Regions from separate parts of the Micromonospora sp. CMU55-4 genome, predicted to be linked through region 3. Evidence: riboswitches for the same ligand, from Rfam matches in the RefSeq annotation. Region 3 holds a riboswitch; each other region holds the start of a gene.
The links. A riboswitch is a leader RNA that binds a small molecule or an ion and turns the genes downstream of it on or off. The one in region 3 is predicted to bind cyclic di-AMP.
Positions count from the first base shown of each region.

Region 1: another riboswitch for cyclic di-AMP. It lies ahead of HA073_RS12335 (C39 family peptidase); the one in region 3 lies ahead of HA073_RS31150 (NlpC/P60 family protein).
Region 2: another riboswitch for cyclic di-AMP. It lies ahead of HA073_RS14995 (hypothetical protein); the one in region 3 lies ahead of HA073_RS31150 (NlpC/P60 family protein).
Region 4: another riboswitch for cyclic di-AMP. It lies ahead of HA073_RS04555 (hypothetical protein); the one in region 3 lies ahead of HA073_RS31150 (NlpC/P60 family protein).

Region 1 is NZ_JAAOLH010000005.1:318,446-321,666, reverse strand. Features, by position in the region: gene HA073_RS12340 (hypothetical protein) at 126-890, shown strand; cyclic di-AMP (ydaO/yuaA leader) riboswitch at 1,191-1,331, shown strand; gene HA073_RS12335 (C39 family peptidase) at 1,537-2,370, shown strand; gene HA073_RS12330 (alpha/beta fold hydrolase) at 2,616-3,221, shown strand, end outside.
Region 2 is NZ_JAAOLH010000007.1:207,019-210,239, forward strand. Features, by position in the region: gene HA073_RS14985 (AAA family ATPase) at 1-1,150, shown strand, start outside; gene HA073_RS14990 (cation diffusion facilitator family transporter) at 1,203-2,117, shown strand; cyclic di-AMP (ydaO/yuaA leader) riboswitch at 2,261-2,392, shown strand; gene HA073_RS14995 (hypothetical protein) at 2,397-3,221, shown strand, end outside.
Region 3 is NZ_JAAOLH010000008.1:298,652-301,872, reverse strand. Features, by position in the region: gene HA073_RS16960 (pyridoxamine 5'-phosphate oxidase family protein) at 1-57, opposite strand, end outside; gene dcd (dCTP deaminase) at 136-714, shown strand; gene HA073_RS31150 (NlpC/P60 family protein) at 779-1,810, opposite strand; cyclic di-AMP (ydaO/yuaA leader) riboswitch at 1,824-1,961, opposite strand; gene HA073_RS16945 (N-acetylmuramoyl-L-alanine amidase) at 2,200-3,221, shown strand, end outside.
Region 4 is NZ_JAAOLH010000002.1:281,318-284,538, reverse strand. Features, by position in the region: gene HA073_RS04560 (YibE/F family protein) at 1-1,136, shown strand, start outside; cyclic di-AMP (ydaO/yuaA leader) riboswitch at 1,291-1,422, shown strand; gene HA073_RS04555 (hypothetical protein) at 1,426-2,451, shown strand; gene HA073_RS04550 (carbonic anhydrase) at 2,513-3,172, opposite strand.

The sequences.
Region 1 (3,221 bases), on a different contig from region 3:
GCGCCCGTCACCGCACCCACCGAACGTCATCCCGCACCCGCCCCTCGCCGGCCCGGCGCCCTCGCGCCGCGCCCCGACCGGCCGTGCGGAGTCTCCCGCCAGGTTCTTCCCGTGAGGTGCCGACCATGTCGCAGACCGCTCTCTACCACTTCCTCACCGCGGTCCCCGAGGCCGCCGCCATCTGGTCCTTCCTGATGCTGCTCACGTTCGGCCTGCTCGCCGCGCTGGTGGCCCGGCCCGAGCGCGACGACGTCGCCGAGGCTGCCGCCGATCCGGTGGACCAGGACGCCGCGCGCCGCGACGACCTCGTCCGGTACGCCGAGGAGGTGGCGGTGGCCGCCGCCGGGGCCGCCCAGACGGCCCGTCGCCGCCGGGAACGGTGGCTGGCCGCGCAGGACGAGGCGGAACGCGCCTGGACCGCGTACGACGAGGCGGACAGCGCCGCCCGCCGGCTGGCCGGGGCCGCCCCGCTGGCCGCCCCGCGCACCCCGCGCACCCCGGCGGAGTACGCGGCCCGGGAGCGCTGGCTGCACCACGCCGCCATGACGGCGCACTGGCGCGGCGACCTGTCCGCCCGGCAACTCGCCGACGTGCTGGCGCGCCGCAACGGGTGGGACCCGCGCCGGCACCCGGCCGAGCAGGAGATCGTGCTGGCCCGGGCCGTACGGGACCGGCGCCGGGCCGGCTGGGAGAGCGCCGCCGAGCGGGAGCGGCAGGCGTGGCGGGACGCCGAACTGGCCGCCGAGGCCGCCCGTACGCTCGCCGCCGAGGCGTACGCGGCCACCCTGGCGGTGCGGCCCGCCCCGGTGTCCCGCGGCGTGGCGACGATCCCCCTGCCGGTCGGCGCGTCCGTCCGCAACGCCCGCTGGCGTCCGGCCCGGGTCGGCTGAGGCGACCGAATTGTTACCCGGAATGTGGTGAGCCGGCTCACCCCCGGCGCCGAAACGGGCGTGGAGCGCAGAACAGGCCAATGAGCCGCGCCATTGCCGGTCAGGCGCTCGCCGTCTGTCCCCTTTTCGCCTCCCGGGCGCCGTCACCACCGCTTGTCCCATTGAGTGAAGTGAGTAACCGGCTGTTCCGAAATCCGTTACCGGGGATCATGTTTACGCAGGTGGGAGCGCTTGGCAGGGGCAGTACCCGCCGGTAGTGTCGGCGCGTCCGGTGCGGTAACCGATCGCAGAAGGCGACGCCGCGCCGACCCGCCTAATCGTGTCATCACGAACCGGGGAACCATGAGCACCATCGGGGTGAATCCGCGGCCACTGCCGCGGTAGGGCGTACTTCCCGCCCGAATCCGTCAGCTAACCCGGTCGGCGGCCACGGAAGGAGTCCCATCCTCGTGCCCACCCCTCGATCGTCCCCCCGCCTCCACGGCTCCGCGGTACCCGCGCTCGCCTGACGCGACCGGCAAACCGCCCCTGGGCGCCCGGCATCGCGGGCGTACCCGTTCCCCGGCCCATCCGGCCTGCCAGCACGTGTGAACCCCTCCACGTGCCGGGCCGGCGTGTGCCGATCACGCCCCCCGTGGAGGATTTCGTGAAGCACCACCTGAAGCGTCAGCTGCGGCGGATCGCCACCGAACGCCCGTACCAGATCATCGCCGGATCGGCCGCGGCGCTCGTGCTGGCCGCCGGCGCCGGCACCGCCCTCGCCGCGGGTGAGGACGCCCCGGTCCGGCAGGAGAACACCGCCTCGGTCGCCGAACTCGGCGCACGGCTCGGCGAGCCCGCCAGCCGCGGCGAGGCGCGCATCGTCGTCCCGCCGGCGTCGCCGAGCGCCGAGCCCAGCAAGTCGCCCAGCGCCTCCCCGTCGGCGAAGAAGGCCGCGGCGGACCCGGACGTCACCAAGGCCGCGCCGAAGCCGCCGTCGAGCAAGACGCTGGACTACGACTACCAGGCGCAGATCAACTACTACTACTGCGGCCCGGCCGCCGTGCGCAACGCGCTCAGCGCCACCGGCATCGAGCGCAGCCAGGACGCACTCGCCGGCCCGCTCGGCACCACCGAGATGGGCACCAACTCGGCCGAGGACACCACGCGCGTGCTCAACCAGCAGGTCAAGGGCAACCCGTACCGGACCCGGATGATTCCCGGCTCGGCCAGCCCGGCCCAGATGGACCGGCTCCAGGCCGACGTGGTCGAGGCGATCAGCAACGGCCGGGGGGTCGTCGCGAACGTCGCCGGCACCGCCACCGACACCAACGGCGGCTGGCACTCGTTCCCCGGCGGCCACTACGTCGCGGTGATCGGCTACAAGGACGACGGCCGGACCGTCCGGATCGCCGACTCGGCCGACCCGTCGCTGCCGTCGTACTGGCTCACCACGATCGACCTGGCGCACTGGATCGCCAGCCGCGGCTACTCCGCCTGACCGCCCCGCACCCTGCGAAGGCCGGCACCCCGTCCCGGGGCGCCGGCCTTCCCCGTCCCCGCCCGCCCCTCGCCCGCCGCCCTCTCGGCGCGCCGATCTTGGACTTGTGGCGCCTGGTATGCCCGGCTCACCCCGCTATGGGAGGCACCACAACTCCAAGATCGGCGGCGAGGGCGAGGGCGGGCGGTTTGGGCGGGGCGGGTTCGGTCTCGCGTGTCCGGGGCGGGCGGTGGCAGACTGCGCCAATGGGCGATGCGACGGGGAACCGGCACCTGATTCTCCTGCACGGCATGGGCGCCACCGGCGAGGTGTGGCTGCCCTGGGCGCCGCTGCTGGAGCGCCGCTGGCCCGGGCGCTGGCTCGCCCCCGACCTGGCCGGCCACGGCTGGTCGCCGCCGCTCGACGGCTACTCGTTCGACGCCCTGGCCCAGCGCGTCGCGGACGGGCTCGGTCCGCTCCGGCTGGGCCCGCACGACCGGCTGGTGCTGCTCGGGCACTCGCTCGGCGGGGTGGTGGCGCTGGCGCTCGCGGCCCGGCAGCGGGCTCTTCCGGTGGACGCGGTGGTGGGGCTCGGCATCAAGGCGGTCTGGTCCCCGGCCGAGCTGGCGAAGGCGAGCGAACTGGCCGCCCGGCCGGTCACCTGGTTCGCCACCCGGGACGAGGCGGCCCGCCGCTACCTGCGCGTCTCGGGGCTGGCCGGGCTGTTCGCCCCGGACCACCCGGTGGTGGAGGCGGGGCTGCGGCGGGTCGACGGCCGCTGGCGGCTGGCGATGGACCCGGCCGCGTTCGCGGTCGGCGAGCCTCGGCTGCCCGCCCTGCTGGCCGCGACCGGCGTGCCGGTGCTGCTGGCC
Region 2 (3,221 bases), on a different contig from region 3:
CCGCAACGAGGTACGCCGGGCGGCGTTCGACGCGGTGCTCGCCGCGCTCTACGCGCAGGCCCGCACGCTGCGGGTGGGACGGCTGCCGGAGCAGCCCGCGTTCGAGGACGAGATCATCGAGCGGCCGGAGTTCCGCGAGTTCCTCAAGGCGTGGTGGCCCCGGCTGCACCCCCGGCACGTGCTGGACTGGCTGGCCCGCCCGGACCGGCTGCGCCGCTACGCCGGGGGGATCCTCTCCTCGGCCGAGATCCGGTTGCTCGGGCAGGCGTACCGCACGCTCGCGACCGACGGGCTGACGGTGGCGGACATCGCGCTGCTGGACGAGCTGGACGCGCTGCTGGGCAAGCCGGTGCAGCGGGCCCGGCCCAAGCGCGACCCGTACCAGCTCGCCGGTGGCGTGCGCGAGCTGAGCACGTACGCCGATCGGCAGCGCGCCGCCCGCGCGGCGGCGCGGGAGCGTCCGGCCGACTACCGCGACTACGCGCACGTGGTGGTGGACGAGTCGCAGGACGTCTCGCCGATGCAGTGGCGGATGATCGGCCGGCGCGGGCGGCTGGCGTCCTGGACCGTTGTCGGTGACCCGGCGCAGACGGCCTGGACCGGCGACCCGCAGGAGCTGGACCGGGCCCGGGACCAGGCGCTGGGCCGGCGCAAGCGGCACCGCTACGAGCTGACCACCAACTACCGCAACTCGGCGGAGATCTTCGCGGTGGCGGCGGCGGAGATCCGCCGGCTCTACCCGGATCTGCCGCTGCCCGACGCGGTCCGGTCCACCGGCGTTCCGCCGGTCGAGCGCACGGTGCCCGCCGCCGAGCTGCCGGCGGCCACCGTCGAGGCGGCCGAGGCGCTGCTCGGCCAGGTGGAGGGCACCGTCGGCGTGATCACGCCGGTGCCGCGCCGGGACGAGGTGGCCGGCTGGCTGGGCGCGCTCGGCGCGGGCCGGCTCCAGGTGGTGACCAGCCTCCAGGCCAAGGGCATGGAGTACGACGGCGTGGTGCTGGTGGCGCCGAGCGAGATCCGGGCCGATCCGGGCTCGGGCGTGCGCACGCTCTACGTGGCGCTGTCCCGGGCGACCCAGCGCCTCACCACGCTCGACCCGGTGGGGTGCGGGGCCACGCCCGCGCCACCCACAGTTCACTTGCATACATAGCGATGTGAGCATACATTGGGCCCGGCCGGTACGCGGCAGGGAGGGTGTTGGCGTGGGCGCAGGTCATGACCACAGCAGCGCGGTGGCCAACGCGGCACACCGCCACGCAGGCCGGCTCTGGGCCGCGTTCGCGCTGCTCGCCGTCCTGATGGTGGTCGAGGCGGTGGCCGCCTTCACCACCGGCTCGCTCGCCCTGCTCTCCGACGCCGGGCACATGTTCACCGACGTGCTCGGCATCGGCATGGCCCTCGCGGCGATCACCGCCACCCGGCGCGCCGGCACCGACCCGCAGCGCACGTTCGGCCTCTACCGGCTGGAGGTGCTCGCCGCCCTCGCCAACGCCGTGCTGCTCGGCGCCGTCGCGGTCTACGTCCTGATCGAGGCGGTACGCCGCTTCGGCGAGCCGCCGGAGGTGCTGGCCGGCCCGATGCTCGTGGTGGCGGTGCTCGGCCTGCTCGCCAACATCGTCGCCTTCGCGCTGCTGCGCGCCGGGGCGAAGGAGAGCATCAACCTGCGCGGCGCGTACCTGGAGGTGCTCGGCGACCTGCTCGGCTCGCTCGGCGTGATCGCCGCGGCGCTGGTCATCGCGGTGACCGACTGGTGGTGGGCGGACCCACTGGTCGCCGTCGGGATCGGCCTGTTCATCCTGCCGCGCACCTGGCGGCTCGGCCGGGCCGCGGTGCGCATCCTGGTGCAGGCGGCGCCGGAGCACCTCCAGGTGACCGCCGTGCACGACCGGCTGGCCGCGGTCCCCGGCGTGGCCGAGGTGCACGACCTGCACGTCTGGACGCTCACCTCGGGCATGGAGGTGGCCTCGGCGCACCTGACCACCGACCCGGGCGTGGACCCGGCCGGGGTGCTGGCCGCCGCGCGGACGGCGCTGCACGAGGACTTCTCCATCGATCACGCCACGTTGCAGGTCGAACCCGGAGCGTCAGCCGGAGTGTGCGGAAAGACCGAGTGGTGATTAGGGCAGACTTAAATCACCGTGACTGCTGTACACTTATGTCGGTTTTGCCCCACCATGCGGCACTGCGCAACGGAGCCACGCCCGGGCCGCGCCGGTAGGCTCGGTCGCGGCCGCAGCCACCGGCGTCACCGGCGCAGGTGGGGTGGCCGTCGCCTAATCGCCCGAAGGGGCGAGCCGGGGAACCACGTACGTGGGGTGCATCCGCGTCAGCGGTAGGGATCTTCCGTCCCGAACCCGTCAGCTAACCCGGTCGGCGGTTGACGGAAGGACATGTGAATGCCCCCAGTGGCACCTGTACGACGGACGGCCGCCCGGTTGGCGGCCCTGCTCGTCGCGACGCTGACTGTCGGCGTCGCGACCGTTCCGGCCTCCCCCGCCTCGGCGGCGCCCCGGACCGGCCTGCTCGCCGCCGCGCCCGGCGACGACGAGGGCGGCACGCCGGAGCTGCGCGCCCAACTCGACGCGGCCAGCAAGGGCTGGCTGGAGGCGAAGGCCGCGCTGAACCGGTCGGTGAACCGCCAGAAGCAGCTCAACGACCAGCTCGCGAAGGTCGGCGCCGAGCTGGCCGTACGTGACGCCAAGGTCGGTGAGATCGCCGGGGTGGCGTACCGCGCCGGGCGGCTCGGCACCGCCGCCGCGCTGCTCGACAGCAGCAGCCCGGCGGGCTTCATGGACCGGGCCGCCACGCTGGAACAGGTCGCCGCGCACGAGGACCGCACGGTGCGCGAGCTGATCACCACCCGGGACGAGGCCACCCGCACCCGGGCCGCGCTCGACACCGAGATCCGCGAGCAGCGCAAGCAGGTCGAGGTGATGGGCAAGCGCAAGGAGCAGGCCGAGCGCGCGCTCGAAGTGGCGAACGAACGTTCCGCCCGCAACAACAGCAGCGGCGGCGGCAGCGTCCAGGGCACCTCAAGCAAGAACGCGAAGCCCGCGCCACGCAACTCGGACGGCTCGTGGCCGTCGGAGTCGTGCAGCGTCATCGACCCGACCCCGGCCAACGGCTGCATCACCCCGCGGACGCTGCACGCGCTGCAGCAGGCCAAGGCGGCCGGTTTCACCAGGTACGTCTCGTGCCACCGGCCCAGCGGCTCGGGCGAG
Region 3 (3,221 bases):
GCGGATCTCGCCGGCGAGGCGGGGCTCGTCGGCGGCGAATTCGGACCAGGAAGCCATGCGGACATCCTATCGAACACGTGTACGAAGAAGTAGTGCGACACGCAGGTCACCCATACCGGTCGCTATGGTGTTCCGATGCTGCTCTCCGACCGCGACCTGATCTCCGAGATCAAGGCCGGCACGCTCGCGCTGGAGCCCTTCGAGCCCACGCTGGTGCAGCCGTCGAGCATCGACGTACGCCTGGACCGGCTGTTCCGGGTCTTCAACAACCACCTCTACACACACATCGACCCGTCGGTCCAGCAGGACGACCTCACCTCGATGGTGGAGGTGCCCGAGGGCCAGCCGTTCGTGCTGCACCCGGGCGAGTTCGTGCTCGCCTCCACGCTTGAGGTGATCTCGCTGGGCGATCAGCTCGCGGGCCGGCTCGAGGGCAAGTCGAGCCTGGGGCGGCTGGGTCTGCTGACCCACTCGACAGCCGGCTTCATCGACCCCGGCTTCTCCGGTCACGTCACGCTGGAGCTGTCGAACGTGGCGAACCTGCCGATCACGCTCTGGCCCGGCATGAAGATCGGCCAGCTCTGCATCTTCCGGCTCTCCTCGCCGGCCGAGCACCCGTACGGCTCGGCCGTCTACGGCTCGCGTTACCAGGGGCAGCGCGGCCCGACGCCGAGCCGGTCCTGGCAGAGCTGGCGCACCTGGCCGACGCGCTGACGCCGCCCGCAGTTGTTAAGAAGGGCCCCCTCCTCTACCGGAGGCGTTAAGAGGGGGCCCTTCCTTACACGCGGCCGTAGCTGTTGATGTCGCCGTCGTCGACCCGCTTCATCGTGATGGGCTTGCCGGACTGGGAGGCGTGCACCACCCAGCCGTCGCCCACGTACATCGCCACGTGGTGCAGGTCGCTGTAGTAGAAGACGAGGTCGCCGGCGCGCAGCTCGGCCCGGCTGATGCGCTTCGTCACGCCGTGCTGCTGGCGTGCGCTGTGCGGCAGCGAGACGCCGCCCTTGGCCCAGGCCGCCATGGTGAGGCCCGAGCAGTCGAAGTGGTCCGGGCCGGCGGCGCCCCAGACGTAGATCTTGCCGATCTGGGCGCAGGCGAACTTCACCGCCGCACCGGCCGGGCCGCCGGGAAAGCCGGCCGGGCAGGGCGCCGGGCGCAGCGGGCCGCCGCCGCCCTTGCCGTACACCTTGAGCCGCAGCTTCTCCAGCTTGGCGATCTCGGCGTCGATCTGCTTCTTCTTCGCCGCGAGCTGGGCCTCGGTGCGCGCCAGGCCGGCGATCATCTCGTCCAGCGGCTTCTTCTTCGCCGCCAGCTCGTCGCGCAGCGCGGCGACCGAGCGCACCTGCTCGTGCTGGCGGTGCGCGAAGCGGTCGAGCAGCTCCAGGCCGTCGACCAGGTCACCGGGTGAGCGGCTGCCGAGCAGCGCGTTGACCGTGGAGAGGTTGTCGGCCTTGTAGGCGTCGGCGGCGAGGCCGCCCACCTGACCGAGCGCGGCGTCCACCCGCGCCTGGAGGGGTGCGATCTGGCGGCCGAGCGCGTCGGCCTGCCTGCGCCGCGCGGCGAGCTGCTCGCGTACGTCGTTGACCTGCTCGATGACCGGTTCGAGCTTGTTCCAGTCGCGGTCGATCTGGGCCTCGATCTCGGCGACCGAGGGTTCGGCGTGTGCCGCAGTGGCGCCGCCGGTCAGTACGACGGCGGTGCCGACCAGTGCGGCGAGGGCGGTGGTGAAGCGGGACCAGCGGGAACGCGGCGCGGCGCTGGACCGGTCGACCGACCGGTTCGACGACGGCCGCGGGGCATGGAGTGCCACCGGGCGTCCGTACTCCTTCTTCCGTACCGCCTACCGGGTTAGCTGACGGATTCGGGCGGGAAGGGAGCCGCCCTACCGCAGCAGTGCTGCGGATTCACCCCAGGTACCTGGTTCCCCGGCTCGCCCGGAGGCGACTCGGCGGTGTCGGACCGTCACCGACCGGGTTGGACGGTGAGACGTGCGGCCGACGATTCACCAGAGTAGGGACCACCGTTATCGATCCGCAACTTCCAGCGCCGTGACACTCCGTACGCGATCCAGCGCCACACCGCGCACGGAGGTGAAATTTTCTTTCACGACTGATTACTTACTGGAAAGGTATTGACCGTCGCGGGTGTGCGGAGTGAGGGTGGAAACGCAGTGACCCCCATCCCTGTCCAGGAGGTTCGATGCATCTCTCCGCCCCGCCGTCGGGCAGACGGATACTGCTCGCCGCCGCCGTGGCCACGGCCACCGCGCTGGCGACCACCGGCCCGGTTACCGCCGCGCCGGACACGTCCGCGCCCGCGAGCGACCGGCAACAACAATACGCCGCCGCCGCGGCCGAGTACGGCGTGCCCCAGAACGTGCTGCTCGGTGTCTCCTATCTGGAGTCCCGCTGGGACACCCACCCGGGTCAGCCCAGCACCAGCGGCGGCTACGGCCCGATGCACCTGACCGACGCCGCGCACATCCTCGCCACGCCGGGCAGCGCCCACGTCGACGAGGACGAGGACCCGCGCGGCGACGACTCCCGGCCGCTGAAGCTCGACCCGGCCACCGCCGCCGCGCCGACGCGGGAGACGCCGCTGCCGAGCGCCTCGCTCCAGACGCTCGACGCGGCCGCCGCGCTCACCGGGCTGGACGCGGGGACGCTGCGCACCGACCCGGCCGCGAACATCCGCGGCGGCGCGGCGCTGCTGTCGTCGTACCAGAAGGCTCTGGGCGGGCCGGTCGGCGCCGGCACCGACCCGGCGGCCTGGTACGCCGCGGTGGCCCGCTACTCCGGCGCGGACACCGCCGACGCGGCGGCGGCCTTCGCCGACGAGGTCTACGACCAGCTCGGCCAGGGCGCCACCCGGACCACCGACGACGGCCAGCGGGTCACGCTCGCCGCCACCGCCGCGAAGCCGGACCGCTCCCGGCTGGCCCGCCTCGGCCTGCGCACCGCGCAGCGGCCGGACGGGCTGGAGTGCCCGGTCCGGCTGGCCTGCGAGTGGATTCCCGCGCCCTACGAGCAGCTCAGCGACGACCCGGGCGACTACGGCAACCACGACCTGGCTGACCGGCCGAAGCAGCAGAAGATCGAGTACATCGTCATCCACGACACCGAGGGCTACTTCGGCCCGAGCGTCGACCTGGTGAAGCGGGCCGACTACCTGGGCTGGCACTACACGCTGCGCTCGGTGGACGGCTACATCGCCCAGCACAT
Region 4 (3,221 bases), on a different contig from region 3:
CGGACGTCCCCCGCTACCACGGCACCGTGACCCGGGTGGTCACCGAACCCTGCCCGCCGACGCCGGAGGCCCCGGAGGGCGCGGGCGGCCCCTGCGGCACCGCGACCGTCGCCGCCGAGCAGGGCCCGGACGCGGGACGGCAGGTCGAGACGCCGCTCCCGGCCGGACCGGGCGCGCCCCGGGTCGAGGTCGGCGACAAGATCGTCCTGGTCGAGCTGATCGACCCGGCCGACCCTTCGATGAAGTCCTACAACATCGCCGAGCACCAGCGCGGCACACCGCTGATCTGGCTGCTGGTGCTCTTCGCCGCCGCGATCGTGGCGTTCGGCCGCTGGCGCGGGCTCGCCGCGCTCGGCGGCCTGGCGGCCAGCTTCGCCATCCTGCTCGGCTTCGTGCTGCCCGGCATCGGTGGCGGCCAGCCGCCGCTGCTGGTGGCGATCGTGGGCGCCGCGTTGATCATGTTCGTGGTGCTCTACCTGACGCACGGGATCACCGCGCAGACGTCGGTGGCGGTGCTCGGCACGCTCGGCAGCCTCGTGATCACCGGCGTGCTCGGCCTGCTCGCCACGTCCGCCACCCACCTGACCGGCTTCGGCAGCGAGGACGCCACCACCCTGTCCATGTTCCAGGGCGACGTGGACCTGCACGGACTGCTGCTGGCGGGCATCATCATCGGCTCGCTGGGCGTGCTGGACGACGTCACCGTCACCCAGGCGGCCACCGTCACCGAACTCGCGCACGCCAACCCGGGGCTGTCCCGGCGGCAGCTCTACCGGGCGGCGACCCGCGTCGGCCGGGCCCACATCGCGTCCACCGTCAACACCATCGTGCTGGCGTACGCGGGCGCGTCGCTGCCGCTGCTGCTCCTGCTGGTCGCCGACTCCCGCCCGGTGAGCCAGATCCTCACCAGCGAGTTCCTCGCCCAGGAGATCGTCCGCAGCGCGGTGGCCACGCTCGGCCTGATCGCCGCCGTACCGCTGACGACCGCACTGGCCGCGATCGTGACCACCGCCGGACGGCGCGCGCCCGGTCCGGAGCCGGCGTCGCCCGTACCCCCGCCGCCCCGTCCGCCGGCCGGACGCGACGACGCGCTGGAGGCGCTCGGCGGCGGAAAGAGTACGGAGGCGACATGGTGACACTCCGCACGGTGACCATCGATTTCAAACGCGACGCTGGTCACGGTGCGCCACGGCGAAATCTCGCTATTGGTCGGCTTCCGGACGTAGATCCGCAGGAGTGCTGTCGGGTAACCTCGCTGCCGGTCACCGCCGAAGGCGCGCACCGGCGCCAGCGGTGCCGCCGCCCAATCGCCTGCGGGCGAGCCGGGGAACCAGGTACATGGGGTGAATCCGCGCGAGCGGTAGGGGCCACTTCCGTCCCGAACCCGTCAGCTAACCCGGTCGGCGGCCGACGGAAGGGAACACTGTGACGCCACCCCTGCGCCGCTGGCTGACACCCCTGGTGGCCGTGCTGGCCTCGCTGGCAGTGCTGGCCGGGCCGAACTCGGCGACGGCGGCCCCCGCCGCGGCGGCCCCGAAGCCGTCCGGGCACGAGGAGGACGGCGAACCACCGCTCATCACCGAGGCGATCGACAGCGCCAACCGGAACTTCCTCCAGGCGAAGGCGAAGCTGGCCAAGTCGCAGGACCGCCAGCGGCGGCTGGCCGCCGAGGTACAGGCGGCACAGGCCGAACTCGAGGCGCTCAGCCCGCAGGTCAACCAGCTCGCCGCCCAGTCCTACCGGACCGGCCGGATGGGCGCGATGGCGATGCTGCTGGAGAGCAACTCGCCCGACTCGTTCGTCCGCCGCGTCAACGCCCTGGACGAGCTGAACCTCCTCAACGCGCAGCGCCTGGCCGCCATCAACGCGGTCAAGAACCGCGCCGAGACGGCCAAGATCGCGCTCGACGCCGAGGTGCGCGAGCAGGAGAAGCAGAAGAACGCGATGGAGCGCGAGAAGGTGCAGGCCGAACGCGCCCTCAAGCTCGTCGGCGGCCTCGGCTTCACCGGCGGCCTGGTCGACGCCACCTCACCGGTCGCCAAGATCGGCCCCGGCCGCACCGCCGACGGCGGCTGGAAGGCCGAGTCGTGCAGCGAGAACGACCCGACCACCTCGGGCTGCATCACGCCGCGGACGCTGCACGCCTACAAGGAGGTCCGGCGCGCCGGCTACACGCGCTTCGTGGGCTGTTACCGGCCGGGCGGGCCGTGGGAGCACCCCAAGGGCAAGGCGTGCGACTGGTCGCTGCAGAACAGCGGCTTCTCACCCTGGCACAACAACGACACCCGCAAGTACGGCAACGACGTGGCCGCCTTCCTCATCCGCAACGCCGACCGGCTGGGCATCTACTACGTGATCTGGAACCGGCAGATCTGGTTCCCGGCCACCGGCTGGAGGTCGTACAGCGGGCCGTCGAACCACACCGACCACGTCCACATGTCGATGCTCTGACCTGGACGCAGCAAGAAGGGGCCGCCCCCGTGGGCGGCCCCTTCGTCGTCCGGCGCTCCGGTCAGCCGGCCAGCGCCGCGTCCGCGTCCGCCGGCGACGAGGGAGCGGGCAGTGACGCCGGGACCTGCGCCACTGTCCGCACCTCGCCGCCGGAGAGCCGGTACGACATCCCCGCCACCGTGCACCGGCCCGCCGCGACCCGCTCGGCCAGCACGGAGGACCGGGCCAGCAGCGTCTCCACGGTCTGCGCGATGTGGACGTCGATGATGCCGTCGAGGTCGTCGATGCCCTGCCGGGCGGCGCGCAGCAGGCTGGGCGAGACCGCGTCCACCACCGCTCCCAGGTGCCCGGCCGGAGCGGCGCCGGTCCGGACCCCCTCCCGGGCGGCCTGGACCGCGCCGCAGGAGTCGTGCCCGAGCACCACCACGAGCGGCGTGCCGAGCACGGTGACCGCGTACTCGACGCTGCCGAGCACCTCGGGCCCGGCGGTGTGCCCGGCGGTACGCACCACGAAGAGGTCACCGAGACCTCGATCGAAGATGATCTCCGCGGCGAGCCGCGAGTCGGAGCAGCCGACGATCACCGCGAAGGGGTGCTGGCCGTCGGCCACCGCCGCCCGGTGCCCGGCGTCCTGATTCGGATGCTGCGGCACACCGGTGACGAACCGGTGGTTGCCGGCACGCAGCTCGGCGAGCGCCTGCTCCGGGCTTCTCGGCGTCATCTGCCTCACCTCGTCTACCTGCGGAACGACCAGGCCGGACGGCCTCGCG